DNA from 3 places in the Bacillus shivajii genome. Region 2 is predicted to be linked to each of the others. Evidence: a T-box and tRNA genes for the amino acid it is inferred to sense, from the RefSeq annotation. Region 2 holds a T-box; the other regions hold tRNA genes.

What was found. A T-box is a leader RNA that pairs with one kind of tRNA and senses whether it is charged. The one in region 2 lies ahead of trpS (tryptophan--tRNA ligase), so its partner is inferred to be a tRNA-Trp.
Region 1: it has a tRNA-Trp gene. The T-box ahead of trpS (tryptophan--tRNA ligase) is inferred to sense a tRNA for this amino acid. The anticodon was not compared.
Region 3: it has a tRNA-Trp gene. The T-box ahead of trpS (tryptophan--tRNA ligase) is inferred to sense a tRNA for this amino acid. The anticodon was not compared.

Annotation. Positions count from the first base shown of each region.
Region 1 is NZ_CP084703.1:3,532,085-3,542,280, forward strand. It holds gene LGQ02_RS17015 (electron transfer flavoprotein subunit beta/FixA family protein) at 1-9, opposite strand, end outside; gene LGQ02_RS17020 (ABC transporter permease) at 554-1,342, opposite strand; gene LGQ02_RS17025 (ABC transporter ATP-binding protein) at 1,339-2,244, opposite strand; gene LGQ02_RS17030 (PLD nuclease N-terminal domain-containing protein) at 2,244-2,459, opposite strand; gene LGQ02_RS17035 (C40 family peptidase) at 2,743-4,002, shown strand; gene LGQ02_RS17040 (DUF6612 family protein) at 4,126-4,965, shown strand; gene LGQ02_RS17045 (serpin family protein) at 5,028-6,164, opposite strand; tRNA gene LGQ02_RS17050 (tRNA-Lys) at 6,672-6,747, opposite strand; tRNA gene LGQ02_RS17055 (tRNA-Glu) at 7,121-7,195, opposite strand; tRNA gene LGQ02_RS17060 (tRNA-Ser) at 7,216-7,306, opposite strand; tRNA gene LGQ02_RS17065 (tRNA-Asn) at 7,314-7,388, opposite strand; tRNA gene LGQ02_RS17070 (tRNA-Ile) at 7,390-7,466, opposite strand; tRNA gene LGQ02_RS17075 (tRNA-Gly) at 7,478-7,551, opposite strand; tRNA gene LGQ02_RS17080 (tRNA-Arg) at 7,805-7,881, opposite strand; tRNA gene LGQ02_RS17085 (tRNA-Gly) at 7,885-7,959, opposite strand; tRNA gene LGQ02_RS17090 (tRNA-Gln) at 7,965-8,039, opposite strand; tRNA gene LGQ02_RS17095 (tRNA-His) at 8,053-8,128, opposite strand; tRNA gene LGQ02_RS17100 (tRNA-Trp) at 8,145-8,218, opposite strand; tRNA gene LGQ02_RS17105 (tRNA-Tyr) at 8,225-8,309, opposite strand; tRNA gene LGQ02_RS17110 (tRNA-Asp) at 8,482-8,557, opposite strand; tRNA gene LGQ02_RS17115 (tRNA-Ser) at 8,567-8,659, opposite strand; tRNA gene LGQ02_RS17120 (tRNA-Met) at 8,669-8,745, opposite strand; tRNA gene LGQ02_RS17125 (tRNA-Ala) at 8,781-8,856, opposite strand; rRNA gene rrf (5S ribosomal RNA) at 8,866-8,982, opposite strand; rRNA gene LGQ02_RS17135 (23S ribosomal RNA) at 9,066-10,196, opposite strand, start outside.
Region 2 is NZ_CP084703.1:2,869,934-2,880,129, forward strand. It holds gene LGQ02_RS13995 (sodium:calcium antiporter) at 1-801, shown strand, start outside; gene LGQ02_RS14000 (TlpA family protein disulfide reductase) at 987-1,538, opposite strand; T-box leader at 1,684-1,930, shown strand; gene trpS (tryptophan--tRNA ligase) at 1,988-2,977, shown strand; gene LGQ02_RS14010 (DUF3603 family protein) at 3,146-3,898, opposite strand; gene LGQ02_RS14015 (YuzI family membrane protein) at 3,997-4,203, opposite strand; gene LGQ02_RS14020 (DUF2268 domain-containing putative Zn-dependent protease) at 4,320-5,129, opposite strand; gene LGQ02_RS14025 (Crp/Fnr family transcriptional regulator) at 5,236-5,955, shown strand; gene LGQ02_RS14030 (response regulator transcription factor) at 5,952-6,578, opposite strand; gene LGQ02_RS14035 (sensor histidine kinase) at 6,578-7,735, opposite strand; gene liaF (cell wall-active antibiotics response protein LiaF) at 7,728-8,561, opposite strand; gene LGQ02_RS14045 (LCP family protein) at 9,278-10,196, shown strand, end outside.
Region 3 is NZ_CP084703.1:3,750,168-3,760,363, reverse strand. It holds rRNA gene LGQ02_RS18255 (16S ribosomal RNA) at 1-184, shown strand, start outside; rRNA gene LGQ02_RS18250 (23S ribosomal RNA) at 617-3,552, shown strand; rRNA gene rrf (5S ribosomal RNA) at 3,621-3,737, shown strand; tRNA gene LGQ02_RS18240 (tRNA-Ala) at 3,787-3,862, shown strand; tRNA gene LGQ02_RS18235 (tRNA-Met) at 3,898-3,974, shown strand; tRNA gene LGQ02_RS18230 (tRNA-Ser) at 3,984-4,076, shown strand; tRNA gene LGQ02_RS18225 (tRNA-Asp) at 4,088-4,163, shown strand; tRNA gene LGQ02_RS18220 (tRNA-Tyr) at 4,334-4,418, shown strand; tRNA gene LGQ02_RS18215 (tRNA-Trp) at 4,425-4,498, shown strand; tRNA gene LGQ02_RS18210 (tRNA-His) at 4,515-4,590, shown strand; tRNA gene LGQ02_RS18205 (tRNA-Gln) at 4,604-4,678, shown strand; tRNA gene LGQ02_RS18200 (tRNA-Gly) at 4,684-4,758, shown strand; tRNA gene LGQ02_RS18195 (tRNA-Cys) at 4,775-4,849, shown strand; tRNA gene LGQ02_RS18190 (tRNA-Leu) at 4,880-4,968, shown strand; tRNA gene LGQ02_RS18185 (tRNA-Arg) at 5,009-5,085, shown strand; tRNA gene LGQ02_RS18180 (tRNA-Pro) at 5,091-5,167, shown strand; tRNA gene LGQ02_RS18175 (tRNA-Gly) at 5,373-5,446, shown strand; tRNA gene LGQ02_RS18170 (tRNA-Ile) at 5,459-5,535, shown strand; tRNA gene LGQ02_RS18165 (tRNA-Asn) at 5,537-5,611, shown strand; tRNA gene LGQ02_RS18160 (tRNA-Glu) at 5,618-5,692, shown strand; tRNA gene LGQ02_RS18155 (tRNA-Glu) at 5,755-5,829, shown strand; tRNA gene LGQ02_RS18150 (tRNA-Val) at 5,981-6,056, shown strand; tRNA gene LGQ02_RS18145 (tRNA-Thr) at 6,063-6,138, shown strand; tRNA gene LGQ02_RS18140 (tRNA-Lys) at 6,368-6,443, shown strand; tRNA gene LGQ02_RS18135 (tRNA-Leu) at 6,451-6,535, shown strand; gene LGQ02_RS18130 (DoxX family protein) at 6,930-7,490, shown strand; gene LGQ02_RS18125 (tetratricopeptide repeat protein) at 7,553-9,595, opposite strand; gene LGQ02_RS18120 (transposase) at 9,643-10,196, opposite strand, start outside.

The DNA.
Region 1 (10,196 bases), 660 kb from region 2:
AATATTCATTTTGTTCCCCCACCCTCTTTCACTGAATTCATGAAACTATGAAATTTGTCGTACGTGAAAAATGACAACGCACTTTATTTGTGAAAGTATTCACTAATACATATGCACTTGTTTTTGTTCAATAATTCACGTAGTAAGATAAAAAATAAATGACTTTTTTTAAAAAACAAATTGATCACTTGGTTCTTATAAAAAGTGTAATGTGGAAAAAATGATGGCTAGAGTATTTTGTGGTGCTCCCCATAAAGATTGTGAGTAATGAACCTCCCCTCATTCACTTCTTCACGTCAGTAGAATTTTAGAAATGCTTTCATTCTATTTCTCTTTTTTATATCCCCATTATTCAGAAAGCGATTTCATACTTTATTTATATCAAAAAAAATATCATGTAACAACCTCTAAAATGAGAGTTTTCCAAATAGACAAAATTTTTTAACATTTAAAATATCAGGATACTTTTTATATAAATATGTTTAAAAAACTGAAATGATGACCCTTAACCTTCTTGTTCACAAAATTGTCAAGGACCTGGTCCCTGACAATTTTATGTCGTATGGATGGCCATTTCTTTTCGTTGAAAGACGTAACATGTGAATGTCATCATGGTGATTATGATTAAAACCGTGACCAAAATGCTTAGTAAAAAAAACTCTCCTACGCCACCTGTATGAAACATCAGTTGAGTATGATCCATAAGCATACCTGGCGACCACCTCATCAAGTCTGGAACAAAGCTACTTAACAAATTGAGAACAATTGTGACACCGATACTAATAAATGCAGTTGCTGCGGTACTTTTTAATAAAGCACTTAAACAAAGAACAAGCGTTACAATAAAGAGGATCCATAAACTGTAAATGAGCATACCCTTTATAACATCCGAAGCTGCTACCGGCTCAATTAACAAAAACGTATAATACACAGATAATCCAAACCCAACGATAAATGAGCTTAACGCAAGAAGAGTCATGTGTGCCCATTTAGCTGTTAAATATGAAACATACGAAACTGGCTTCACAAGGACCATAATAATGCTGCCATTATTTCGCTCTGAAGCAACCGTCCCCATAAATGCTAAAACAAGTACAAGTAGACCGATTTGGCTAAACTGCCCTAACGTTTCTGCTAATACTTGTGGTCCCGTTGGAAGAGGGATATTAATAACTGCTCCATCAGGAAGTCCACCAAAGTTTTCAAGAATATCTGGTAAAAAATATGAGGTAACTGGCTGCATGATGCCTAATAATAGGAAAACTAGTGGGATCCAAACCCACTTAAAATTTCGTACCGATTCTTTGATTTCTTTTTTAAACAATGTCATCCACTGATTCATGATTTTGTCACCCTCATAAACAAGTCCTCTAATGTTGTTTTAACAACTTCAAATTTAACAATCTTTAATTGCTGAAGTTTCTCATCAGATAAAAGGAGCGTTCTCGCTCGGTCAATTTCATCAACTGTTATTGTTGCTTTGCGCTCGTCCACGTTTATATGCCTAACCCAATCTGCATTCTCAATAGAATATGACCACTTCCGAAGTGGCTCTTCCGTTTCAATATAAAAAGTCGGCTGTTGATGTTCAGATTGTAAAGTATGAAGGCCCCCATCAACGATGACTTTTCCTTTTTTCATAATGAAAATCTCTTCACATACTTCTTCAGCATCATGTAACACATGTGTTGAAAAAAGAATCGATGTTTTCTTTTTTAACTTTTTCATTAAATCAAGAACTTCTCTTCGGCCAATAGGATCTAAGGCTGAAACTGGTTCATCAAGAATAACGAGTTTCGGATCATGTACGAGTGCTTGAGCGATTCCTAACCTTTGTTTCATACCACCTGAGTATCCTTGAATTCTCTTTTTCTTCGCGTCTTCTAGTCCAACAAGTGCTAACAATTCTTCACTTTTTCTCTTCGTTTCTTCCTTTGACTTCCCACCAAGTTGCCCTGAATACATTAAGTATTCTTCACCCGTCATCCAGCCGTAAAACTTTGGGTATTGTGGTAAATAGCCTATATACTTGCGTCGATCCCCTTGGTAGCGAGGATCAAACGTAATGGCTCCTTCTGTTGGTTGCATAAGACCCGTTAGCATGTTTAATGTCGTTGATTTTCCCGCTCCATTTGGCCCTAATAGCGCAGTACAAACCCCTTCTTTTATTGTAAGGTTCATATTTTCAACAGCTGTTGTTCCTTTAAACGACTTTGATAATTGGTGAGTCTCAATTAAACTCATTAGTCATTTCTCCTCCCGAAAATAAAGTACAGAATAGGTCCTAGGAGGTTGATAAAAACAATAATTAAAATCCACACCCATTGGGGGCCACGCGTATTGTTATGTTTAAAACAATCAACAAGTGCTACTGCTGCTAAAATAAGTTGAATAACAAGAATCGGTGCAAGTAGCCCCCACGGCACATTTGCTAATTCTTCTAAGAATCCTTCGTTCATCGTTTTCTCCTTTCATAGAAAAAGCTTTTTCTATATCATTAGCTGTAACACTTATATTTACGTATTCCTTCTATTATCGTTTCACCTTCTTCACAAATAAATGTTCACAAAATTGTTGGGGACCTGGTCCCCAACAATTTTGTGAACATTTAGGACATATTCTTCTAACGAATGATAAAAAATAAGTCTAAAGGATTCTTTCTTTTTACTTACTATATCGGTAAAATGGATAGTAATTGGCATTTTAGCTCCCATTTACCGTACGAATGAGGAAGGTATAACGATGCGAACAATAATAGCAGTTTTTGCACTTTTCCTTTTATTTATGCCAGCATACGAAGCTATAAACATTGTCTATGACGAAACGAATGACGCTTTTCTCTCGATCGAAGACCACTCTTATCATCACCATGCCCAAAAAGTGCTCGACAGCCCATTTAAACTAAATGGAACAACACCGAAAGAAGGTTTCTCTTCAGGAACGCTTGTTCAATATTTGTTCCGTGAAGTTGAAGGAGTGCTGCTTTCTAGACGTGTTGAACTGCAGCGCGAGCTTGGGGAGCACGTTTCCACTCAGGAGTTACAAGAAGGCGACTTACTGTTTTTCAAAGGAGAGAAAGGGTTATTCTCGGCTGTTTATTTAAATAATGACGAGTTCATTGTTGCCACTCGCCATGGTGTTGAGCTTAGGAGCCTCACTAGAAATAACTCATACAAAAAGAGGTTCCTTGAAGCAAGAAGGTTATCTGAAGAGGAAAAAAAGAGGCTTTCTCCTTCCACTTATAAAAACCATGACCATCCAGCAATAAGAGAAGCATTGCGCATGCTCCATCGTCCATATCTTTTAACTGGGGACACCTTAGCCGCATTTGATTGCTCTTTTTTAGTGCAACATGCCTTTGAAGAATTGAATGTTCATCTGCCTCGCATAACTTACCAGCAATGGAAAGTAGGGAAAGAAATACCTTTAGACGACGCTAAACCAGGGGATGTTCTTTATTTTTCTGGTACATGGCAAGAAGGGATTTCCCACACCGGTATTTACTTAGGTGACAACTATTTTATCCATGCTAGCGCTGAAGAAGGAGAAACAACCATCTCCTATTTAGGTGACGCATGGATGAAACATTTTACGGGCGTGAAGCGATTCGATCATATACAGCTGAATGTAAACGACCCTATCATTGGTACGGCCTCAACACTACTGAACCTGCCATACACGAAAAATGGGGAAAAACCAGATCAAGGATTTAACTATTCTGGACTTACGTACTACATCATGAAACAACATGACCGTAATTTCCCTCGTACTGCAAAAAAACAGTGGAAATATGGTGCCCCTGTAAAGCTTGGCGAAGAACAAACAGGAGATATTTTTTTCTTTGAATCAGACAAAGGTTATATACTACCAGCTCTTCACTTAGGAGATGGACAATTACTTGTCGTTCGAAAAGATGAAGGCGTATCAATCGTCGATCCACGGTTTAGTTACTATTGGTCATATGAACGATTAAAAGGCATTCGAACATATGAAAGGGATTAAGTACTCCCTTTGAAGGAAACGTCTTTGAAAATATGAAACTAATTTTCACGAAACTTTTCTCCAATGGTAACGTAAATTTAAATGGGACTTAAATAAAGCTAAATGAATCTTGGAGGTAAACACATGAAAAAAAGTGTAATGCTAGTTGCTGCAGCCACGACAATGTTCTTGGCAGCATGTAATGATGAAGAAACAGTAAATGATGTCGAAAGTGTATTGAATGACTCTATTGAAGCAATGGAAGGCTTAACAAGCTATTCTATGAATATGGATTCAACACAAAGTATGGTCATTGATGAAAACGAAGCAATGGATTTTGATACAATGATCGAAATGGATTTACTTTTAGAGCCATTAACATTCTTTCAGAAAACAAGTCTAGATCTCGGTGACATGGGGATGGGAATGGATATGTCATTCGAATATGACTCTTACTTCTCTGAGGAAGACGGCTTTTTCATTGAGGATCCTTTCGTAGGAGAGTGGGCAAAATTCCCTGAATCATTAATGGATGAATTCTTAAGCTTAACAGATGCACAATTAAGTCCTGAAGAACAAATAAAGCCATTTAAAGATCACATTTCAGAACTAAGCCTAGAAGAAACAGACGGTCATTATGTCATTCGTTTAAAAGGCGAAGGTGCTGATATGGAGACATTCGCTGAACAAATTGGCGGCATGGCTGGAGAAGGACTCGATGAGATGTTCCATGACATTTGGTCCGATATTGAGATTCATCAGTTAGAGTATGAAATCTTTATCGATAAAGAAACGAATTACCAAACTGAAGCGAACATTCACATGGAGCTGACCATGGAAATTGAAGGTGAGTCGATGACAATGGAACAAACATCACACCTTACTTTAAGTCGGTTCAATGAATTAAATGATTTACAAGTCCCTGAAGAAGTCATGAATAATGCTCAAGAAATGACAGAAGAAGACTTTTTAGGTGGCTTTTAAGTAAATGTACAAAAGGTGTTTCTGGAATTTATCCGGAAACACCTTTTTCATCTTAAGTTATTTCATCCTTGGTTTCTTGGGTTTGCAACATATCCTACAAAATGTACCGTTTCATTTGTGCAGTCACATATTCGAAAAAGAAATGGATGGTTAAATGCTAAGTTAAATACTTCTTGTTCACCTCCTCCTCTTACTTCTACAGAAGTTACTGCCGCAGCTTCTGTTCCTTCCTCATTAAGTTCAATAAACGCTTTCGATTTCACTTCATTAATATAAAGGTTCGGTGGTATAGATGCAATGCCAGAAAAGTCTGCTTCTGATGGATCAAATGCTTTCTTCACCCCAAGATCTATTAACATATCCTTCAACTGATGCTCTACCGCGATTGAAAACTTCGGAACTTTTATTACCCCATAGCTCTCTTCATTTGGTACTTCCCACTTTACATCTTTATTGGATATCTCTTTTATTATGTCACGCAACTTCTCTTTCTCCCGAGGAAGTAGTAAATCCATACAAAAACTACGCTGATCCCCATAAAAAAGACGGACAGTCTCATATTTTTCCGTCTTTTTATACATGATGTAATCTCTTTTAAGCATAAAAGGAATTTCAACACTTATACCTTCACTTGTTGTAAACCGTTCTGTTGATGTGAGATCACGGTCAAACGGTTTGCTCCACTCTCCATAGAAATACACAGCATTTAGTAAAAGCATCAGCGTACTTTCATCAATTGTATCTACCATATCTCTTATTTTCCCAGCAGTTTGCTCCCTCACCCAATTATTAATCGATTCCTTCGTTGTTAAATAATCAATTTTTGCTTCAAATTGTTTCTCAAGTATCTGTTTAAACCCTTGAAAAAATTCATTTTCTTCTCTCATCCATAATGAATTTGCTACAGTAACTTCAATCGTTTCTTCATTCTTTAACCTTTTATGATAGTCTTTATAAAACTGAAAGATTTCCTCTTCCTTAATTTTAATTAACCCTATAGTTTCTAGAAGCTCATTTTTCGTTTCTCCCTTTGTACCAACTAACGTCATCATTAGTGCTTCAATCAAACTATAAGGACTAATTAATACATTATCTTTTTTTTCAAACAATTTATAAAGGAACTGACTACTGATTTGATTGATACGTTTTGGAAATTCACACTGAAAATGACCATCACATTCTCTTTTTTCTTCTGACATATTGAATATCCCACCTCTTCCCATAAATCAAAGCCACTATTAATAAATATGATATTCAGCGTTCCTAATGCTTAAAAGAAAACCCCCTTATGACCTTAGTCAAAAGGGGGAAGCGTTTTATGATAAATGAAGAACGGTTACTTTTTCATTCATCATTGATTCAATACTACGGCCAACACTTTTAATACCTTGACCTGACTCTTCACACCTAGAAAAGGAAAGTGATCACTCCCCGAGACGTAACGATTAAAACATGTGAATACTCTTAAACAATTCATAGAAATACAGAAAATATAAAATGGCATGTGTGTAAATATGACTAACAGAAGAATGTATAAAGAAAGAGTTAAAGGAAAAAATTGAACTTTAAAAAAATTGGATCGATATATGTAGAAGATTATTAATAGGAGGGGTTAAAAGTACTTGAAATATATGGTGATCAATTAGAAGGATTACTACATTTTTAGACAAAATAAAAAGACCTGTTCAATACAAGTCTAAAAAAAATGGTGAGCCATGAAGGACTCGAACCTTCGACCCTCTGATTAAAAGTCAGATGCTCTACCAACTGAGCTAATGGCTCGCAGTATTTGCGATGATGTTATCTCATCAAGCTTACGGACGATGTAACACTTCGTTGTCGTACCTGTTTCTTCCTCTGCTAGCTTGTCTTCGATGCCTAATGCGTCGAAACAACTCGCAGCGGTTTCGTGATGTAAATGCTCGTAACTGAGCTAATGGCTCGCAGTGTTTGCGATGATGATATCTCATGAAGCTTACGGACGATGTAACACTTCGTTGTCGTACCTGTTTCTTCCTCTGCTAGCTTGTCTTCGATGCCTAATGCGTCGAAACAACTCGCAGCGGTTTCGTGATGTAAATGCTCGTAACTGAGCTAATGGCTCGCAGTATTTGCGTTGATGTTTCTTCTAATCTATTCTATTTATTAATGAAAATGGTGACCCGTAGGGGATTCGAACCCCTGTTACCGCCGTGAAAGGGCGGTGTCTTAACCACTTGACCAACGGGCCTTTTTACAATTTAATAATAATGGCGGAGAAGGAGGGATTTGAACCCTCGCGCCGCTTACACGACCTACACCCTTAGCAGGGGCGCCCCTTCAGCCACTTGGGTACTTCTCCATAAAAATGGCTCCACAGGTAGGACTCGAACCTACGACCGATCGGTTAACAGCCGATTGCTCTACCACTGAGCTACTGTGGAATGGTGGGCCTGAGTGGACTCGAACCACCGACCTCACGCTTATCAGGCGTGCGCTCTAACCAGCTGAGCTACAGGCCCATTTAAAAAAATGGAGCGAGTGATGAGAATCGAACTCACGACATCAGCTTGGAAGGCTGAGGTTTTACCACTAAACTACACCCGCATATAATTTTGTTAAGACTTCAATTGCTTACCACGCTCTACCATGTCTCTTCCTCTACTAGCTAAGCTATCGTAGCTGTTTCCGTCGAGACAACTCCAAGAGTTTGTAAACACTGAATATTGAACGTTGCTTCTTCCTCTTCAAGTTTCGCTTCGGAGAATTATCCGTCGAAGCAGCACGCTGCAACTTCAATGATGTATTGCTTTGCGGCTGGAGGTTTTACCACTAAACTACACCCGCATATTTTAAAAAATGGCGCGCCCGAGAGGAGTCGAACCCCTAACCTTTTGATCCGTAGTCAAACGCTCTATCCAATTGAGCTACGGGCGCTTATGGAGCGGAAGACGAGATTCGAACTCGCGACCCCCACCTTGGCAAGGTGGTGTTCTACCACTGAACTACTTCCGCATAAATGGCAGGGCTAGCAGGATTCGAACCTGCGAATCACGGAATCAAAATCCGATGCCTTACCGCTTGGCTATAGCCCTTTAAAATATTATATGGGGCGGCTGATGGGAATCGAACCCACGAATGCCGGAATCACAATCCGGTGCGTTAACCACTTCGCCACAACCGCCACAAGATTTTAAATTTGGCAGGGGTAGTAGGAATCGAACCCACATCAAAGGTTTTGGAGACCTTCGTTTTACCATTAAACTATACCCCTATAAGATGGTGGAGGGGGAGAGATTCGAACTCCCGAACCCTGAGGGAGCGGATTTACAGTCCGCCGCGTTTAGCCACTTCGCTACCCCTCCACGTTTTTCTTGACGATAAACTGCGAATCTCTTCGTCAGCTACGTTCGACTCCATTTATCACGTACAGAAGTACGCTCAAACGTCATCTCACTTGCTTCCTTGACCTTCTTGTTTCTCGTCAAGAAAACAATTTTTTATACTGCGAATCTCTTCGTCAGCTACTAATTTAAATGGCGGTCCCGACGGGAATCGAACCCGCGATCTCCTGCGTGACAGGCAGGCATGTTAACCGCTACACCACGGGACCAGGTAAATATGGCGGAGGAGGAGGGATTCGAACCCCCGCGGGCCGTGAAGCCCCTGTCGGTTTTCAAGACCGATCCCTTCAGCCGGACTTGGGTACTCCTCCGTATAATATTGGTAGCGGCGGAGGGAGTCGAACCCACGACCTCACGGGTATGAACCGTACGCTCTAGCCAGCTGAGCTACACCGCCACAATATAAAAACAAAAATAATGATAAAAATCAATTGGTGGAGCCTAGCGGGATCGAACCGCTGACCTCCTGCGTGCAAAGCAGGCGCTCTCCCAGCTGAGCTAAGGCCCCATATAAAAAGCCCAGCAACGTCCTACTCTCACAGGGGGAGAGCCCCCAACTACCATCGGCGCTGGAGAGCTTAACTTCCGTGTTCGGCATGGGAACGGGTGTGACCTCTCCGCTATCGTCACTGGACTTATGAAATTGAGAAGTATTGTACTCTCAAAACTAGATAACATTTGACTGATGACCTTCGGTCTGAAGGTTAATGTAATACTTTGGTTAAGCCCTCGATCGATTAGTATCTCTCAGCTCCACGTGTTGCCACGCTTCCACATGAGACCTATCAACCTCATCATCTCTGAGGGATCTTACTCACTTGACGTGATGGGAAATCTCATCTTGAGGGGGGCTTCATGCTTAGATGCTTTCAGCACTTATCCCGTCCACACGTAGCTACCCAGCTATGCTCTTGGCAGAACAACTGGTACACCAGCGGTGTGTCCATCCCGGTCCTCTCGTACTAAGGACAGCTCCTCTCAAATTTCCTACGCCCGCGACGGATAGGGACCGAACTGTCTCACGACGTTCTGAACCCAGCTCGCGTACCGCTTTAATGGGCGAACAGCCCAACCCTTGGGACCTACTTCAGCCCCAGGATGCGATGAGCCGACATCGAGGTGCCAAACCTCCCCGTCGATGTGGACTCTTGGGAGAGATTAGCCTGTTATCCCCAGGGTAGCTTTTATCCGTTGAGCGACGGCCCTTCCATACGGTGCCGCCGGATCACTAAGCCCGACTTTCGTCCCTGCTCGACCTGTATGTCTCGCAGTCAAGCTCCCTTATGCCTTTGCACTCTGCGAATGATTTCCAACCATTCTGAGGGAACCTTTGGGCGCCTCCGTTACTTTTTAGGAGGCGACCGCCCCAGTCAAACTGCCCACCTGACACTGTCCCTGAACCGGATCACGGTCCGAGGTTAGAATTCCAGTACAGCCAGGGTAGTATCCCACCGACGCCTCCACCGAAGCTAGCGCTCCGGCTTCCAAGGCTCCTACCTATCCTGTACAAGCTGTACCAAAATCCAATATCAAGCTACAGTAAAGCTCCATGGGGTCTTTCCGTCCTGTCGCGGGTAACCTGCATCTTCACAGGTAATATAATTTCACCGGGTCTCTCGTTGAGACAGTGCCCAAATCGTTGCACCTTTCGTGCGGGTCGGAACTTACCCGACAAGGAATTTCGCTACCTTAGGACCGTTATAGTTACGGCCGCCGTTTACTGGGGCTTCAATTCAGAGCTTCTCCCTAATGGGATAACCCCTCCTCTTAACCTTCCAGCACCGGGCAGGTGTCAGCCCCTATACTTCGCCTTGCGGCTTGGCAGAGACCTGTGTTTTTGATAAACAG
Region 2 (10,196 bases):
GTTGGAAATGTTCTTGGGAGTAATTTGTTTAATTTATTAATATTAGCTGTTTTTGATGTTATTTATCGTAAGAATAAAATGCTTACCTCTATTGAAAACGACCATGTGATCACGAGTATGGTCAGTCTAGGTTTAACGGGGCTAATATTTGCGGCAATGATTATCCCTAATGGCCCTCAAATATTTGGCGTCGGTATAGAATCCTTCCTACTAATTTTCTTTTATTTTGGTAGCATGAAAATCATTACAAGCGGTCAATCAGAAGTCACTAATGCCGAAGCTGCTGCATCTATAAATGAAAGCGACCATCATACAAGAGCAATTTCACTTAAGCACGCTAAAATAGGGTTTGTCATTTCTTCGCTACTTATTTTCGTAACAGGATCAGCGTTAACAATTGCTGGAGATCATATTGCACATAGTACGGGTTTATCTTCAACTTTCGTTGGAAGTTTTTTAATTGCTGGTGCAACTTCTTTACCTGAAGTTGTGACAGTACTAGTAGCCATTCAATTATTAAACTTCAATTTAGCCATAGGCAATATTGTTGGAAGTAACATCTTTAATTTATTGATCTTAGCTTTTATAGATGTTTTATACCGTGAAGGTAACATTTTAGGAACGGTAAGTAGTGTATCATCTATTACCGCGTTAGCTGTCATGGTTTTAAACATCATTTTCATCGCTACAATTCTTTATTGGCAAGCCCATAATCAAAACAGTAAAGTCTATGCTGTTCCATCGATCATGCTTATTATCATTTACGGTATATCATTTTATATTATCTTTTCGTTAAGCTAAAAACAAACTCTACTTTTCGAAGGTGGCTCAAACGTTTCTATGAGTCACCTTTCCTATTATTTACAAAAGGCTATTTTCTAAAAAGATAATTGCTTTTAGTAAAAATATAATCTCTCGAATCGGTTACAGGCGAACGCTTTCACCTCTTTGTATTTATAAAAAACAACAACCTATGCGAAAAAAGCCTAACGAAAAAAGTTAGATTCTCTCATTTTCTCTAATGTCATCATTCCATGAGAACGTTCCTCTATTACACCTTCTTCATTTATTAATAAAATCGTTGGTACACCAACCACTTCATATTGCTTTTGAACCACTTCATCACGATCTAATAATACTTGGTCACTTGATATTGGCAGTTCCTGTATATATTGTGCAACCGTACCTTCACTTCTTTCAGAGCCTGTTAAATTGACAGGAATCACTTTTACGTGTTCTAACAACCCTTCAGATTTGGCTGCATCTAACTGCTCCCATTGTTCTGAACAGACGTGACACCAAGAGGTAAAAAATATAAGAAACATATTTTCATTGTTATTTCCTGTTACGTATACTTCTTGTCCTTCAGCATTCCCTAAATGAAATGGCGTCATTTTATCTCCTTGCTGAACACCTTCTGACACTTCTGTCATTGTTCGCTGTGTTAATGCCCACTCATGATCTGATTGTACATACATAACCCCACCGATAAACAAAATAAAAGCTAGTAACATCCATTGTAATTTTCTTTTTAACACGGACATCCCCCCTTTCTCACAATTTATGCAAAAAAAAAGTGATTAGTACAACCTAAAACGTTTTCTGTTTGGATCTGTCCCCACCGAATTTATAAATTTGCTTTCTTATATAAAAAGGCATATAATAGTTAACAAATTTCATACAAATGAAGCGATGATAAAGAGTAGTACTTCTCCTGTAACATGTTCAGAGAGTCTGCGGTAGCTGAGAGCAGATCATGTGGCGAGTAGGAATGGACTTTTGAGCTTTCAGGCTGAACAGTTTTTCTTAGTAGGCTCTGACGTAACTCAAACGATATCTTGAGACCCCTTACTAAAAATTGGTGAGGATTATTGAGTGATTTCTATTTTAGAAATAAACAGGGTGGCAACGCGGTCCATTCGTCCCTACTTCATGGGATGAATGGGCTTTTTTTTGATGAAAAAAATGAACGAAAGGCGGAAGAAAAATGAAGACAATTTTTTCTGGAATTCAACCTAGCGGAACGTTAACTCTCGGTAATTATTTAGGAGCAATGAAACACTTCGTAGACATGCAAGATGAAAACAATTGCTATTTTTGTATTGTTGACCAACATGCCATTACTGTTCCTCAAGACCGATTAGAACTACGAAAGAATATTAAAAGCTTAGCTGCTTTATATTTAGCAGTCGGGATCGACCCTAATAAATCAACATTGTTCATACAATCAGAAGTTCCGGCACATGCTCAATTAGGTTGGATGATGCAATGCGTGAGCTACATTGGTGAACTCGAGCGTATGACACAGTTTAAAGATAAGTCTGATGGAAAAGAGGGTGTCTCATCAGCATTGTTAACTTATCCACCATTAATGGCATCAGATATCCTTCTCTATAAAACGGATATCGTACCAGTTGGAGAAGACCAAAAACAACATTTAGAACTAACAAGAAATTTAGCGGAACGATTCAATAGTAAATATAATGATATATTCACAATTCCTGAAGTTAGAATTCCTAAAGTTGGCGCTCGCATCATGTCATTAGCTGAACCAACTAAAAAAATGAGTAAATCAAGTGAAAATCAAAAAAGCTTTATTTCCATGCTTGATGATGAAAAACAAATTATGAAAAAAGTGAAAAGTGCAGTAACAGACTCTGATAATGAAGTTCGTTACGATAAAGAAAATAAACCAGGTGTATCAAACTTGCTTTCAATTTACTCTCTTTGCTCAGGTGAATCGATCGAAGCAATAGAAGAGAAGTATGCTGGCAAAGGTTATGGCGATTTTAAAGAAGGTGTTGCTCATGCGGTTATTAATACATTAAAACCAATCCAAGAGCGATACAATGAATTAATTGACTCAGAGGAATTAGATGAGATTCTAGACCAAGGTGCTGATAAAGCAAATCGCGCCGCACAAAAAATGCTCGTTAAAGCAGAAAGAGCGATGGGCCTCGGTAGAAAACGCAGATAATGATGGAAAGGCTGTTCACGGACAGTCTTTTCTTATTGAAACTTAATTTATCCGTGAGAAATTTAATTTATCCGTGAAAATCTCAATTTATCCGTGAGAAACTTAAATTTTACAATCTCCCATAAAAGAAAGCGTGATCAAATGACCACGCTTTACTATTTATGTACACTATTGAACCTTTCTTCCTTCTCCTGTTTGAATTTCCCATAGCTTTTCAAAGAAAGGTTGTCCTTTAATCATCGTTAAACAATATTCTTCATGCTTTTTTGACCAACCTTCTCTGATCTCATCATACAGCTCGTTCCATGCTTCTTCAAAACTCATTTGCTGAATCTCTAAATATTTATCAGCAGCCCATTCTGTATACCAATAGCGGATTTCAGCTGTGCTGGCTTCTTTATAAAGCTGATCTAAAGCCATGAAAAGAAGTTGTTTCAACTGTCTTTCCTTCCTTACAAGCCCCTTCATTAATAATGGATCTGGGGACAAAATATGATATTGTTTTTCACAGTCTAAATAATCCATATAGTATTCTCTGACTGGCTCTGAGGATATTAGTTGAAATAGCTGCTCTTCTTGTCTAGGGACCATACGGCTTTTACGTATTGGTGTATGATAACCAATCGTATCTACAATAATTGTTCTTACTCCGTCAGTGGCTAAGAAGCAATATTCCATTTCAACACGCTCACTTTTACGGCGAACGTAGCTTTGTTTATACACATCAGCCAACAATTCTTCTGGTAGTTCCAACAACGTGTTTTCAATATAATCAAATAACGCTTCAGAAATTTTAATCACAGCTATTTGATCAACTAATTCAATCTTGTCCTCTTTTCGCCATTCAAAAAACTCACAAACGTTATATCCATTTTCTTCGCCTTCAAACCAATTTACCCATACATCGCGCATGTGGAGCATGAGGTCAACCCCTTTATACGATTCATTTTATGAACAGTATTGTCAGGTGAAAACCAATTTATTCCACAGTTTTGCGATAAAATTAAATCTAATCTATCTCATTTCATGCGAAACGGCAAGTAAAGCATCCCCCACACAATTAATAATCCGATAATAAAAATATAAAACTCTATACGACCGATGAGGAACAAGAAATATTCTACAACGGAATAACCAACTGTTAACAAATTTAAATAGGCAACTAAGCTAACCCCTCCTGTGACAGCTAAACCAAATCCGATAAATAAAAATAAAAAGCGGACCATCACTCGTTTCTCCCCCTTCCTCCTTTCTTGTCGTTTCTTCAGCCTGTCCTATTTAAAATATATGATTGGTGTAAGGGAAAAAAGACCTCTTTTCTATAAAGACGTCAATCGATTTGTTATAAAGATGAAAGTCGTAATAACTCTTCTGGACTTTCTTTTAATAAATTTTTAGCATTAGGTAAACCATGTTTATCACAATATGATTTAACAATCTCATATCCCGTTCGATAACCTATCCATTTTGGAATCCCATACTTCCCACCAAACATATAGATATGGTGGTTTCTTCTACCGATTAAATCTTTACGCTTTTCAAGAACATATTTCCACCAATGTTTTATTTCATCAGTTGTATAAATATTTGTCCATGGTGCTTTATACTCTTCTCCTAAGGTACGTTCAACTTCAATTTCTGCTAACCCTTCCATAATCATCGATTCTAATAAAGAAACTGATTCTTCAGTATGGTTTTGGTAATGAAGTCTACAAACGTGATGATATTCATGTGTGAGTAATGCTAGCTTTTCTTTTAGTGGGATATCTTCAGAATAAAACAATAAAAGAAATGTAGGAAATGACACGCCGTTCTTGCCACGTAAGCTTTCCATTATTACTGAATGATCATCGTTTACCGGAAATATAAATATTTTTGCATCTGGTCCAGAAAATTCTTCTTTAAGTTTTTGCCAATGCCTTTCTAACTTGTTTAGTTTCATTGTTTGATGCCATTGGGCTAATTTTTTCCTCGTCATCAAGTGTATAGGCTTCAAACCATTTTGGTATAAAAATGCAATCCATTGGTCATCTGTCCATTCTGGTATTTGTTCAAAAAGTTTAGAGAATCTAGGTATGCTCTCGTCCCCTCTTCGATGATCACTTTCTTGAATAAGTTGAAGCATCCACTCTGTTGTATGAATAACCGGCATCTTATAATTTCCCCCTTACGTGACCTAATTCACTACATCGTTCTTATAAATATGTTATGCTAAAATGACTATAATGCTAACGATGAAAGTGGAAGGAGGCTTAAAATTGGACGTTCAACAAAGTGAAAATTCATATGTTCCTTTTTTTCAGCAACTTTCAAAAGAAAATCGAGATATATTATTAACTCATGGATTTAAACATCATGTACGTGCCGGCTCCACGCTTTTTTACGAAGGTGAAACAGCAAAATACATTTATCTTGTAAAATCTGGAGAAATTCGATTGAGTAAAATGACAATCGACCAAAAAAAATTCTTCCTTCACTTGAAGAAGAAAGATGATATCGTTGGGGAATTTTCTTTATTTAACGATATGAGCTCAAGCATGACTGCTGAGGCTGTCGAAGATTGTGAACTTATCCGCTTCGATCAAAAAACATTAGAAGCACTCTTTACGCAAAATGGTGAAATTGCGACCGCATTCATTAAGTTATTTGCCAGAAATACACAGTCTACGCAAGCTAAGTTTTCTGATTTACTTCTTTATGGAAAAACAGGTGCACTGTATTCGATCTTAATCCGTTTTAGTAACTCATACGGCAAAAAGAAAGACAATGGTATTCTCATTACAAAAAAATTGACCAATCAAGAAATTGCTCATTTCATTGGTACGAGTAGAGAAACGGTCAATCGTATGTTGAATGATTTAAAGCGTGATCACATCTTATCTGTAAATGACGGATATATTACGGTTCATGATGTAGGATTTTTAAAAAGACATTTACAATGCGGTAAATGTCCTGTCGAAATATGTACACTTTCTTAAATTAAATGATGTTTGTTTGCATAGATCGCTGCTTGTGTTCGGTCTTCTAGCTCTAATTTTGCAAATATATGGCTGACATGTGTCTTAACCGTTTTGATTCCAATATACAACGTATCTGCTATTTCTTTATTTGACATTCCTTTTCCTATGAGCGCAAGCACTTCTTTTTCTCTTTTCGTTAATGTTTCATGTTTTTGCGATGAGTGCATTCGTTCAAGCATTTTTTGTGTCACTTTCCCTTGAAATGTTGGCTCTCCTTTATGTGCTTTTCGAATCGCATCAGCTATTTCCTGTGCACTTGACGTTTTTAAAAGATAACCAAAAGCACCTGCTTCAATAACAGGAAAAAGCATTTCATCATCTAAATAACTTGTTAGGACAATGATTTTTATCTTTTCTTCTGATTGCAACTGTTTTGTCGCTTCGATTCCATTCATCCCATCCATCAAAAGGTCCATTAAGATCACATCTGGTTGTAATTCCTTAGCTTTACGAACAGCTTCTTTACCATCAGACGCTTCTCCTACTACTTCTAGATCGTCTTCAACTGATAAGTATGTTACAAGACCCATGCGAACCATCTCATGATCATCAACAATTAGTACTTTGATCTTTTCACCCATTATTCATCTCCCCCTGTTCCATTTTCTGTTAAAGGAATACGGAACTCTAATTTCGTTCCTTTACTTGGATAAGATACAATGGAAAAATGCCCACCTAACTCTACAATCCTTTCTTCCATTGAATTAAGCCCATAGCTTACTCTCATTTGACTATCGTCACTCTCCATATCAAAGCCAATACCGTCATCTTCTAAAATAAGAAGTAGCTGTTCTGTTTTTCGTACAGCTTTTAATGTCAAAGACTTCGGGTTAGCATGTCGTAATGCATTTGAAATTCCTTCTTGTATCACTCGAAATAACTGTTCTTCTACCCCGGGTTCTAAATTTGGTAGCTCTAATAAAGACCAGCTAATTTGTAATTGAGGGTGCTTCCTTCTCAACTCATCTAATATTGATTCTAAAGCATCACTTAACCCGTTTCCCTCTAAAGTAACTGGACGTAAGTGCATAATTAATGCTCTCAACTCTTGTTGAGCGTGATGAACCATCTTCTCTGTTTGCTGAAATAATTGCTTTGCTTTCTCAGGGTTTTTTTCAATCACTTTGGGCATTGCTCCAAGCGACATGGAAACGGCAAATAACTCTTGACTAACTGCATCATGTAGGTCTCGAGCTAACTTCCTTCTCTCCTCTAGGCTTGCCGCCCGCTCTGCTTCAGAAATTAACGTAGCATTTTCGTTCAAAACCCTTCTCATAGAACGTATTTGCTGTTCTACATCTTTGGTTAAGTGATGGATTTGAACACTTAATTCCTTTACTTCATCGTCACGATCAACGTGTAACTGTTGCCTAAATGTTCCACGTTGGAATTGTTTAAGCTGATGGATGATATGCGTAATTGCTCGTTTTAACCCTGAAGCATATGTATACGAATAAATCACTGCTGCTGTTAAAAAAATCAAAGTGAAAACAATTGTTATACTAAGCATCAGAATTGGTTCAGACAATAACATGACAAATGCCGTTTCATCTGAATGAACGCCTATAGTTACAAACCCTTGTAATATGAAATAAATAATAAGTAAGGCACTTGCACCTGTCAGGGCAACTTTAAATTGAAGACGAAGAAGGTCCCATAATATCCCCTTTAGCTTCTTGTTTACCTTGTGATGTGGCTTCAACCATTTTTTTCGTTTTAAGTTCAACCGATTAGTCAATGGTTAAAACCTCCACATCACCAATATTCAAATGAACATAGAGAATGACTTGTTTCTCCGCATCATAAAAGTTTGGACTAGTGTAGGTCGCATTCCTACTTGTCCCCGAGTACGTATCATCAAATAATGTCACTTCACCAATACGCACATCAACGAATGCTTTGACTGCCATATCGCGTGGTACAAGAATTTCAACAGATCCAATCCAACCACTAACATCAATGATGTTTTCTCCTTCTTTTAACACAGCTTTCGTTAAATCGATATCGACACTACCTATCCCCATTGAAATATCTGCTCCGTCAAGCTCCCACGGTTGCCTTCCTAATGAAAGGTCACCTAGAAACTGTTGATACTTTTTTCTTTCGTTCCACTGCGTTTCTCTTTTTTTATGATTGGAAAATGCCGTTTTATTTTCCGATTTATTATTTTTTCTTGCCTGATCTCCACCTACGTTAATGACGACATCTCCATTACGATCAAGTAAAACTTTCACACCGATATAAATGATTAAAAGCGGCCATAGGACATGAAATAGTTCGCGAAAACCAAAATCAATCCAGCCTGTGTTGTTCCCTAAAAGAACGACTCCAACAACTAAGACAATACTTCCCCACACTAATTTACCAATATGCCATTTATCTCTACGTAAACTATGGATGAAATAAATGATACCTTCAAAAAAAATTTTTAGTCCGATTAACACGATAAGCACTGGCCAAAACATCGCGAATATACTAGTTGCTTCTGTTTCTATGAACCCTATATTTGAAAGCAGAAAAACAATACCTGTTGCTAATATTAAAAAACCTAATATATTTTTCATCTACGATTCTCCTTTTTTGTCAGGAAGAATAAGAGGTTCACTCCCTCCTATCCATTTACATATATTTTATCTGCTTGACGTGAATACGCCAATCCATTTTTCAGAATAAAAATGAAATAGCTGTAAATCTAATCTTGATAGGATTTCAGTTTGTTGTATTCATCATAACGTTTCTTTTTAATAGAAAAAACGGACGCGAGGTTGGTTCTCCCTCCGTCTCAAGACTGAGATTCCAACACAGAGACGATTGTTTTCTCAACCCTTTAATGAATATTCTTCTTATTTGAATGAATTTCATAATTACGTTTTTTGCGCAGTGAAACGAATGATATTATAAATATTTCATTAAATGTACGTTTTATTTGGAATTGGACGTAACAAAAGACGGCGACTCCCGGAGGATCAGCGACGAGCAATACTTCTTCGAACTGCTTCGAGCTGCGACGAGTAACCGCAGGAGCACTGTTTATCTGTGACGAGTAATCGCAGGAACAACGAGCTGAAGATCCACTTAGGCGAAGAGTTGTTGAGCCTAAGTTAGCTGAAGATAAGCCCTCGGGAAAGCGTCCGTCTGAAGTGAAGTTCACACTCATCATTCGGAATTTCGCATCATATTTTGAGTTATGAAATTGATTCATTTATTATAAATTAAAAATTCATCAATGAAACATGTGGGGTCTTCTGATATAATCTAACTAAGTTAGAGGTGACGATAAATGGCAAGAAACCGTCGAAAAAGACAATTTACAACATGGAAAAGAGTAGTTCTTCTCGTATTTTTACTAGTTATTTTAGGTGGACTTATTACAGCAAACGTCGCAAAAAATGAATACGAACAAGCACGCCAAGAGTCTTTAAGTGAGCTTGAAGATAGTGGGAGATCTCCTTCTGATGACGAAGATATTGAATTCAATTCTTCTGATGACTCATTAGACTACATTAATGTTTTACTTGTAGGTTTAGATGACGAAGAAGGTTATGCTAGAACAGATACAATCATGCTTGCACAATATCACCCTAGTAAAGGGGAAGCACGACTTGTTTCATTTATGAGAGATATGTACGTAAGCATTCCTGGCTATCGTGATAACAAGATAAACACTTCTTATGCTTTAGGTGGTCTTGAACTATTACGTGAAACGATTGATGAGAATTTCGACATTGACATTCATTACTACGCACAAGTAGACTTTAATGGGTTTACACGTATAGTAGATACGTTATCACCTGAAGGAATTGAAGTCGATGTTGAACGAAGAATGTTCTATCAAGACGGAGCAGGTACCCTTACGATTAATTTCGCTGAAGGATTACAAACGATGGATGGTAATGATGCATTGAAGTACGTTCGTTTCCGTAATGATCACGAAAATGACTTTGGACGTGTGAGACGTCAGCAACAAGTTATGACGATCTTAAAAGATGAATTAATGAGTATTAGTGGTGTTCGTCGTATTCCTCAAATACTTGGATCAATAGAACCATTTATACAAACAAATATCAGTAATCAAAAGCTAATTAGTTATGGACGTGATTTCTTTTTAAATTCAGTTGATGACATTGAAACGATGACTTTACCTATTGAAGATGGGTACCGTAATGAATTTTATTCGCATGCCGGTGCAGTATTAGAGT
Region 3 (10,196 bases), 880 kb from region 2:
CAGCATGCCGCGGTGAATACGTTCCCGGGCCTTGTACACACCGCCCGTCACACCACGAGAGCTTGTAACACCCGAAGTCGGTGCGGTAACCTTTTGGAGCCAGCCGCCGAAGGTGGGACAGGTGATTGGGGTGAAGTCGTAACAAGGTATCCCTACCGGAAGGTGGGGATGGATCACCTCCTTTCTAAGGAGCTATTAGCTCATTACTTTATCGATCGTTTGCGCTTTTTGTTTAGTTTTGAGAGGTTATTTTTTATCTCTCAAGACGTAAGGATTTTAAGGAACTTCGGCTAAAGACATCGCGTCCTGCGATAACGCCGAAGCTAGCACATCCTGTGCGTCGTTGTTCTTTGAAAACTAGATAACAGATATAGACTGATTGATCTTCACCGGTTGTTTGAAACGAATTCAGTAATGGATTCGACAGAGTACAACCGAGTGTCTTAGAAGGTTAATATGACGCCATACGTGGTAAAACCAATTATGATATTGGTTTGCAAAGAGAACCGAGGAGTTCAAGGAAGCAAGTGATGAGAGGCCACAGCGTACAACATGTACGTGAGGATCTCGAAGATCGCAGCTGACGCAGAAATCCGATGGTTATCTGCCGCAAAGTGGTTAAGCTAGAAAGGGCGCACGGCGAATGCCTTGGCACTAGGAGCCGAAGAAGGACGGGACGAACACCGATATGCTCCGGGGAGCTGTAAGTAAGCTTTGATCCGGAGATTTCCGAATGGGGGAACCCACCACCTGTAATGAGGTGGTATCCATACCTGAATACATAGGGTATGAGAAGGCAGACCTGGGGAACTGAAACATCTTAGTACCCAGAGGAAGAGAAAGCAAATGCGATTTCCTGAGTAGCGGCGAGCGAAACGGAACTAGCCCAAACCAAGAGGCTTGCCTCTTGGGGTTGTAGGACACTCCATACGGAGTTACAAAGAAACGGAGTAGATGAAGCGACCTGGAAAGGTCCGCGGGACAAGGTAAAAGCCCTGTAGTCGAAACTTCGTTTCCTCCGGAGTGGATCCTGAGTACGGCGGGACACGTGAAACCCCGTCGGAATCTGGGAGGACCATCTCCCAAGGCTAAATACTCCCTAGTGACCGATAGTGAACCAGTACCGTGAGGGAAAGGTGAAAAGCACCCCGGGAGGGGAGTGAAAGAGATCTTGAAACCGTGTGCCTACAAGTAGTCGGAGCCCGTTAATGGGTGACGGCGTGCCTTTTGTAGAATGAACCGGCGAGTTACGATTACGTGCAAGGTTAAGTTGAAGAGACGGAGCCGCAGCGAAAGCGAGTCTGAATAGGGCGAATGAGTACGTGGTTGTAGACCCGAAACCGTGTGATCTACCCATGTCCAGGGTGAAGTCCAGGTAACACTGGATGGAGGCCCGAACCCACTCACGTTGAAAAGTGAGGGGATGAGGTGTGGGTAGGGGTGAAATGCCAATCGAACTCGGAAATAGCTGGTTCTCCCCGAAATAGCTTTAGGGCTAGCCTCGAGGGAAGAGTATTGGAGGTAGAGCACTGATTGGACTAGGGGTCCCCACAGGATTACCGAATTCAGTCAAACTCCGAATGCCAAATACTTATCCTCGGGAGTCAGACTGCGAGTGCTAAGATCCGTAGTCAAGAGGGAAACAGCCCAGACCATCAGCTAAGGTCCCCAAGTATACGTTAAGTGGAAAAGGATGTGGAGTTGCTTAGACAACCAGGATGTTGGCTTAGAAGCAGCCACCATTGAAAGAGTGCGTAATAGCTCACTGGTCGAGTGACTCTGCGCCGAAAATGTACCGGGGCTAAACGTATCACCGAAGCTATGGATTGTCCTTACGGACAGTGGTAGGGGAGCGTTCCAAGGGCGTTGAAGCTCAACCGAGAGGATGGGTGGAGCGCTTGGAAGTGAGAATGCCGGTATGAGTAGCGAAAAGAGGGGTGAGAATCCCCTCCGTCGAAAGCCTAAGGTTTCCTGAGGAAGGCTCGTCCGCTCAGGGTTAGTCGGGACCTAAGCCGAGGCCGAAAGGCGTAGGCGATGGAAAACAGGTTGAAATTCCTGTACCACCACGTCACCATTTGAGCAATGGGGGGACGCAGGAAGGTAGGGTAAGCACGGCATTGGATGTCCGTGTCCAAGCAGTTAGGCTGGTAAGTAGGTAAATCCGCTTACCGTAAGGCTGAGCTGTGATGGCGAGCGAAATTTTAGTAGCGAAGTTCCTGATCCTACACTGCCTAGAAAAGCCTCTAGCGAGGTGACTGGTGCCCGTACCGCAAACCGACACAGGTAGGCGGGAAGAGAATTCTAAGACGCGCGGGAGAACTCTCGTTAAGGAACTCGGCAAAATGACCCCGTAACTTCGGGAGAAGGGGTGCTCTATTAGGGTTTACGCCCGAGAGAGCCGCAGTGAATAGGCCCAAACGACTGTTTATCAAAAACACAGGTCTCTGCCAAGCCGCAAGGCGAAGTATAGGGGCTGACACCTGCCCGGTGCTGGAAGGTTAAGAGGAGGGGTTATCCCATTAGGGAGAAGCTCTGAATTGAAGCCCCAGTAAACGGCGGCCGTAACTATAACGGTCCTAAGGTAGCGAAATTCCTTGTCGGGTAAGTTCCGACCCGCACGAAAGGTGCAACGATTTGGGCACTGTCTCAACGAGAGACCCGGTGAAATTATATTACCTGTGAAGATGCAGGTTACCCGCGACAGGACGGAAAGACCCCATGGAGCTTTACTGTAGCTTGATATTGGATTTTGGTACAGCTTGTACAGGATAGGTAGGAGCCTTGGAAGCCGGAGCGCTAGCTTCGGTGGAGGCGTCGGTGGGATACTACCCTGGCTGTACTGGAATTCTAACCTCGGACCGTGATCCGGTTCAGGGACAGTGTCAGGTGGGCAGTTTGACTGGGGCGGTCGCCTCCTAAAAAGTAACGGAGGCGCCCAAAGGTTCCCTCAGAATGGTTGGAAATCATTCGCAGAGTGCAAAGGCATAAGGGAGCTTGACTGCGAGACATACAGGTCGAGCAGGGACGAAAGTCGGGCTTAGTGATCCGGCGGCACCGTATGGAAGGGCCGTCGCTCAACGGATAAAAGCTACCCTGGGGATAACAGGCTAATCTCTCCCAAGAGTCCACATCGACGGGGAGGTTTGGCACCTCGATGTCGGCTCATCGCATCCTGGGGCTGAAGTAGGTCCCAAGGGTTGGGCTGTTCGCCCATTAAAGCGGTACGCGAGCTGGGTTCAGAACGTCGTGAGACAGTTCGGTCCCTATCCGTCGCGGGCGTAGGAAATTTGAGAGGAGCTGTCCTTAGTACGAGAGGACCGGGATGGACACACCGCTGGTGTACCAGTTGTTCTGCCAAGAGCATAGCTGGGTAGCTACGTGTGGACGGGATAAGTGCTGAAAGCATCTAAGCATGAAGCCCCCCTCAAGATGAGATTTCCCATCACGTCAAGTGAGTAAGATCCCTCAGAGATGATGAGGTTGATAGGTCTCATGTGGAAGCGTGGCAACACGTGGAGCTGAGAGATACTAATCGATCGAGGGCTTAACCAAAGTATTACATTAACCTTCAGACCGAAGGTCGTCAGTCAAATGTTATCTAGTTTTGAAGGAATAAAAAGTCTGGTGGCGATAGCGAAGAGGTCACACCCGTACCCATGCCGAACACGGAAGTTAAGCTCTTCAGCGCCGATGGTAGTTGGGGGCTCTCCCCCTGTGAGAGTAGGACGCTGCCAGGCGAGGGAATGGGGCTAACATAGTTAGTCCCATTAACTTTGTGACATTTTTGGGGCCTTAGCTCAGATGGGAGAGCGCCTGCTTTGCACGCAGGAGGTCAGCGGTTCGATCCCGCTAGGCTCCACCAATTGATTTTTATCATTATCTTTGTTTTTATATTGTGGCGGTGTAGCTCAGCTGGCTAGAGCGTACGGTTCATACCCGTGAGGTCGTGGGTTCGACTCCCTCCGCCGCTACCAATATTATACGGAGGAGTACCCAAGTCCGGCTGAAGGGATCGGTCTTGAAAACCGACAGGGGCTTCACGGCCCGCGGGGGTTCGAATCCCTCCTCCTCCGCCATATATTTACCTGGTCCCGTGGTGTAGCGGTTAACATGCCTGCCTGTCACGCAGGAGATCGCGGGTTCGATTCCCGTCGGGACCGCCATTAAATTTATATTAAACTATTAAAAGATTCGTAGTATAATAATTTGGATTATTGTCTAGAATCAAGAAGGTAAGAAAGCAAGTGAAACAACGTATGAATGCACTTTAGTTCATGGGAAAAATGGAATCATAATTAGCTGACGAAAACAATTGCGGCTTATCCAAAAACGTGGAGGGGTAGCGAAGTGGCTAAACGCGGCGGACTGTAAATCCGCTCCCTCAGGGTTCGGGAGTTCGAATCTCTCCCCCTCCACCATTTTATAGGGGTATAGTTTAATGGTAAAACGAAGGTCTCCAAAACCTTTGATGTGGGTTCGATTCCTACTACCCCTGCCAATTTTTTAATTTTGTGGCGGTTGTGGCGAAGTGGTTAACGCACCGGATTGTGGTTCCGGCATTCGTGGGTTCGATTCCCATCAGCCGCCCCATATCATATATTAAAGGGCTATAGCCAAGCGGTAAGGCATCGGATTTTGATTCCGTGATTCGCAGGTTCGAATCCTGCTAGCCCTGCCATTTATGCGGAAGTAGTTCAGTGGTAGAACACCACCTTGCCAAGGTGGGGGTCGCGAGTTCGAATCTCGTCTTCCGCTCCATAAAAATTTTGAACTTGGCGGCATAGCCAAGTGGTAAGGCATGGGTCTGCAAAACCCTGATTCCCCGGTTCGAATCCGGGTGCCGCCTCCAAAACTTTAAAATTAGTCCTTTATACCTCATGCCGGGGTGGTGGAATTGGCAGACACACAGGACTTAAAATCCTGCGGTAGGTGACTATCGTGCCGGTTCAAGTCCGGCCCTCGGCACCATTTATAAATTCTAATGATTTTTGCGTAGTAAAAATCATTGGCGCCCGTAGCTCAATTGGATAGAGCGTTTGACTACGGATCAAAAGGTTAGGGGTTCGACTCCTCTCGGGCGCGCCATAGAACGGGAAGTAGCTCAGCTTGGCAGAGCACTTGGTTTGGGACCAAGGGGTCGCAGGTTCAAATCCTGTCTTCCCGACCATTTGAAATATGTACAAGGATAAAATTAGTAACCTTAATAGGTTTATATGCGGGTGTAGTTTAGTGGTAAAACCTCAGCCACGAGCAACAACATCGTCGAAATATCTACGAGTTGTCTCGACGGAAACAGCTACGATAGCTTAGCTAGTAGAGGAAGAGACATGGTAGAGCGTGGTAAGCAATTGAAGTCTTAACAAAAATCATACGCGGGTGTAGTTTAGTGGTAAAACCTCAGCCTTCCAAGCTGATGTCGTGAGTTCGATTCTCATCACCCGCTCCATTTTTTTAAAATGGGCCTGTAGCTCAGCTGGTTAGAGCGCACGCCTGATAAGCGTGAGGTCGGTGGTTCGAGTCCACTCAGGCCCACCATTCCACAGTAGCTCAGTGGTAGAGCAATCGGCTGTTAACCGATCGGTCGTAGGTTCGAGTCCTACCTGTGGAGCCATATTGTGGCCCGTTGGTCAAGTGGTTAAGACACCGCCCTTTCACGGCGGTAACAGGGGTTCGAATCCCCTACGGGTCACCATTTTTGTTTAACAAGTTCGTAGTTTAATAGTAGGAATTACTTCTGCTAATCAATTATATATAGGCCCATTGGTCAAGTGGTTAAGACACCGCCCTTTCACGGCGGTAACAGGGGTTCGAATCCCCTATGGGTCACCATTCTTCTAATCAGTAATTTTAATATTGTTTTGTTTGGAAGAAGCAAGAAGGTCGAGGAAGTAAGGGGATGAGCATTGGAGCGTATAACACATACGTGAGGATGTGAGTGAGCGCATCTGACGAAGAGATTCACTGCTTATTTCAAACAAATGGAGGATTAGCTCAGTTGGGAGAGCACTTGCCTTACAAGCAAGGGGTCGGTGGTTCGAGCCCGCCATCCTCCACCATTTTATGCTGGCCTAGCTCAATTGGTAGAGCAACTGACTTGTAATCAGTAGGTTGGGGGTTCAAGTCCTCTGGCCAGCACCATTTATTTTTACTACGAAGCATTACATCGACCGTAAGCTTCATGAAATATCATCATTGATATTGCTGCGAGCCATTAGCTCAGTTACGTGCGTTTACATCACGAAACCGCTGCGAGTTGTTTCGACGCATCAAGCATCGAAGGACAAGCTAGCAGAGGAAGAAACAGGTACGAGGACGAAGCGTTACATCGTCCGTAAGCTTCATGAAATATCATCATCGCAATTACTGCGAGCCATTAGCTCAGTTGGTAGAGCATCTGACTTTTAATCAGAGGGTCGAAGGTTCGAGTCCTTCATGGCTCACCATTTTTATGCGGGTGTGGCGGAATTGGCAGACGCGCTAGACTTAGGATCTAGTGCCTTCGGGCGTGGGGGTTCGACTCCCTCCACCCGCACCATAAAATACATAACTAAGTGATTAAGGCCAACAATTGTTGGTCTTTTTTTTATTTGGCTGTATTCACAAACTTTGGTTCTGTATCAAATGTGAGGGGAGGGCAGTGATCCTCCTACTCTTTTATCCTAATTGAACACTCAAATGTGTATACTGATGATGTAATAAAATCAGGTTCTATACTGAATGTTGTGGTCATCATTATTAATGAATGCTTATTATTGGTTCAAATAACTTTACTAAAAGGTTTGAGCTCTTTTCTATCATAAACACTCAGTTTAAAAGCTGAGTGTTTTTTAATGGATTCATTAGTGTGCAGTGTCAAACTGAGCTATCCCTTGTTTAAAAATATACAAGAATGGAATAGTAAAAGTAGAATATGACATGGAGGTGTCTAAATGGTTGAAGTTAAACGTGGGACGTTTGGTAAAGAAGTGATTGTTGGAGAAAATCCATTGTCTCGGTTTTTGTTTACGAATACTCGTTCAGCGTGGATATGGTTAATATTACGACTTTATCTAGGTTATTCTTGGTTAACAGCTGGATGGGGAAAAGTTGGTGAAGAAGGTTGGACTGGAGCAAATGCTGGTGCTGCAATTGAAGGTTATATGGGAGGAGCATTAGCACGTGCTGGTGAAGGAGATGTCGCAGCTTGGTATGCTTGGTTTCTTGAAAATGTCGTCATTCCTAATGCGACACCATTTGCTTATATGGTCGCATGGGGCGAAGTTCTCGTCGGTCTCGGACTTATCGTCGGATTTTTAACAGGGATTGCAGCGTTTTTTGGAGCAGTTATGAATATCTCTTTTTTACTTGCTGGAACGATTAGTACGAACCCTGTGATGTTTATGATTGCAGTATTACTTATTTTAGCTTGGAAAGTAGCAGGTTGGTATGGTGTTGACCGCTGGGCATTACCGTATTTAGGTACACCTTGGAAAGAAGTAAAAAAGGAATAAATTCTTCTTGAATAAAGTTGTAATCCACTAGGTACTTGGTACTTAGTGGATTTTTTGGATTGTTATTGAGTGTGGAGTTCTTTTAATATCTTTAGTAGTTTCGGGGAACTTATCCACTTTTCACCGATCGATTGTGCATAATATTGAGCTTCATTTTTTTTCCCAACGTCGACGTGTGTAAAATGATTGTTTGTTAATTGATCGTATAGAGTAAGTTCGTCATACACATAAGGGTTTTCATCGATGGCTTTTAAGAGGAGTGTTTTTAAATAGCGGCTGTTACCGTTGGTAAGGTATTCAATGAGCGCTTGATTATATAAAAGTGGGGCAGTTAAGCGAAAGCTCGTGGTACGAATTGTTCGAAGCGCTTCTTTATATTTTCCACAATTTATTAACAGGGTGATGTATTCATAGTGAGCATTTATTGGATCGTATTCGTTTTCGCTATCTTTATATGAAATAACCTCTTTATATAATTGAAGTGCCTTTGTTACATCTCCTTCTTTCGAATAAATGCGTGCTAAACCAACTTTTGCACGTAAATATGGTTTTATTATCTTTTGAAAAAAGGAAATTTCATCGTCATATTCATTGTGTGAGCGTTGAGAGATGAGATCTTCAGCAAGTTTTAATGCTTTTTCAAGACATGCCTTTGATGTTCGATCGGTCGGAGCAATTTCTGCTGCGAGCGTGTAAGCATATATACAAGTTGGATCGAGTTTAAGTGCTTCTACGATCGCTTTTATTTTTTCTTCTTTTGAGGAATCCATAACGTCAAAAATGGTGTTTACTGCTACTTCCTCATCTGTTTTAGGTTCCCAAATCAGTTCTTCGGAATAGATTAGTTTTCCATTATCGTTTTTAAGCCTTTCTTCGAGAGCAAATTGTTCCTTCTCTGAAGATGGATTGATAGAGAGGGGATCGACACCATATTGAATGAGGTTCCCGAAGTCATCATTCAACTCTTTCGGCACGGTTGTACGCCTCACTATTTCTCCATGATAGTCTTCAATTAATTCATCAAGATTTTCTCCGAGAGTCGTTTCGACTTTTTTCCATAAGTGACTCACTTCAAATGCGTTTGTGTTTAATTGCTCACTCACCTTTTCGATCGTTAAAGAGCTGTCTTCAAAGTGCAATCGTTCATTCGCTAAGTAAATGACAGATGCGGCATATGCTTCCGGGGTAGAGATGTTGGGAGTAGCTACATCGTAGTAAAGTTTGAAAAGGTTTTTCTCGATAATCGTATAGTTTTGGTGATCACGGTAGTTTACCTGGTAGTTTTCGATGAGCTTGGCCACTTCGTTTGCCTTCGGATCGGTCCAAGTATAATAGGTGTTGTTATATATTCGATCGGTGAAAAACTGAAAAATAACCGTTGCGATACTAGGGAATTCTTGGTTGAAAAGAGATTGAATAGAGGTCGACCTATCACCGGTGTTTTGTTCGTAAAAAAGTTTAAAATGATCGATGTGTACAAGAATCTCATCAAGGTCTTCGCGGTCGAATTGGAATGGAATGTCATAAAAAATATAGTTTTGTCCGGCAGGAAGTAGAAACGTTAACAGCATTTCACCTCCTGTTACTTTTTCTTCATATATGTTTGAAACGGTAAAGGTATCGTTGCTGAAATAGTCTGTTACGGTAATGGAATGACTAGAGACGTTTTCTACTTTATAGAAGGAAGGCTTTACCGTAGGCCAAGTTTTTACGGATGAACGCGTTTGTTCATGTGCGATTGTGTCGTTTTTTCCTTCAAAAAATTCGTTGAAAATTGATCCGGATTCTGTCACTTGATCGTCATTTAAGGCAACCCAAGAACTGATTAAAGAACTAAATGTTGATAAAAGCTGAGAGGTGCTAGAAATACTTGTTGGAATTTCAAATAGACCAGAAGCGATATACATCATATCTTGCATATAAATTGATAATTCAAAAGGATATTCATTGTGCGTTTTTTCAACAAGTTTATCTTGAAGATGAAGACATTCCTTTTCAACCAGTCTTTGCAACATATTCGCAGGTTCAGCGTGGTGGGCATTTGGAGCTTGCTGCTTTTTGTTTGGATTGTGCTTCTCCTTGTTCAGCTTCTCTAATGTAATCATTAAACATCACCTCATTATGATTTTCTTGCGGCACAAATTACAACTTATTACCAGGTGCCAGGCACCTGGATGGAATCCCCATTTACTTGGCGGGTTGTATAGTCGGTGTGGGCTTGTTTGCACCATTGGTTGTATTGGATTTTTTGGCTCGTTGTGTTCCCCTGAAAAATGGATAAGATGGGAGCGGTTGAAAGGTATTGTGGCGGTTCTTCAGAAGTTGGGCAATCTAATGAATAGTATTTGAAGCTACTCCATTCATAGTTTAGTGGGGAATTGACCATATAGGCGTTTACTGGATTGTAATGAACGTAGTAACTCGCTCTTTGAATGTTGTAATAGGAGGAAAGGGGATCAGCAAAGAAACGATCTTCAAAGACGTGTCCGGTTAAATTGTATTTCTTATTGTAGTAATCGGCATAACGCTTTTTTATTAAGCCGATGATTTTTGAGAGGGGTTCGTCAGTTGATTTTATAATAAAGTGGTAGTGGTTGGACATGAAACAATAGGCGCAGACTTCGAATGGGTATTTTTCGTAGACATAATCTAAGACATTTTGAAACGTTAAAAAATCGGATTTCTCATAAAACAACGTTTGCTTTT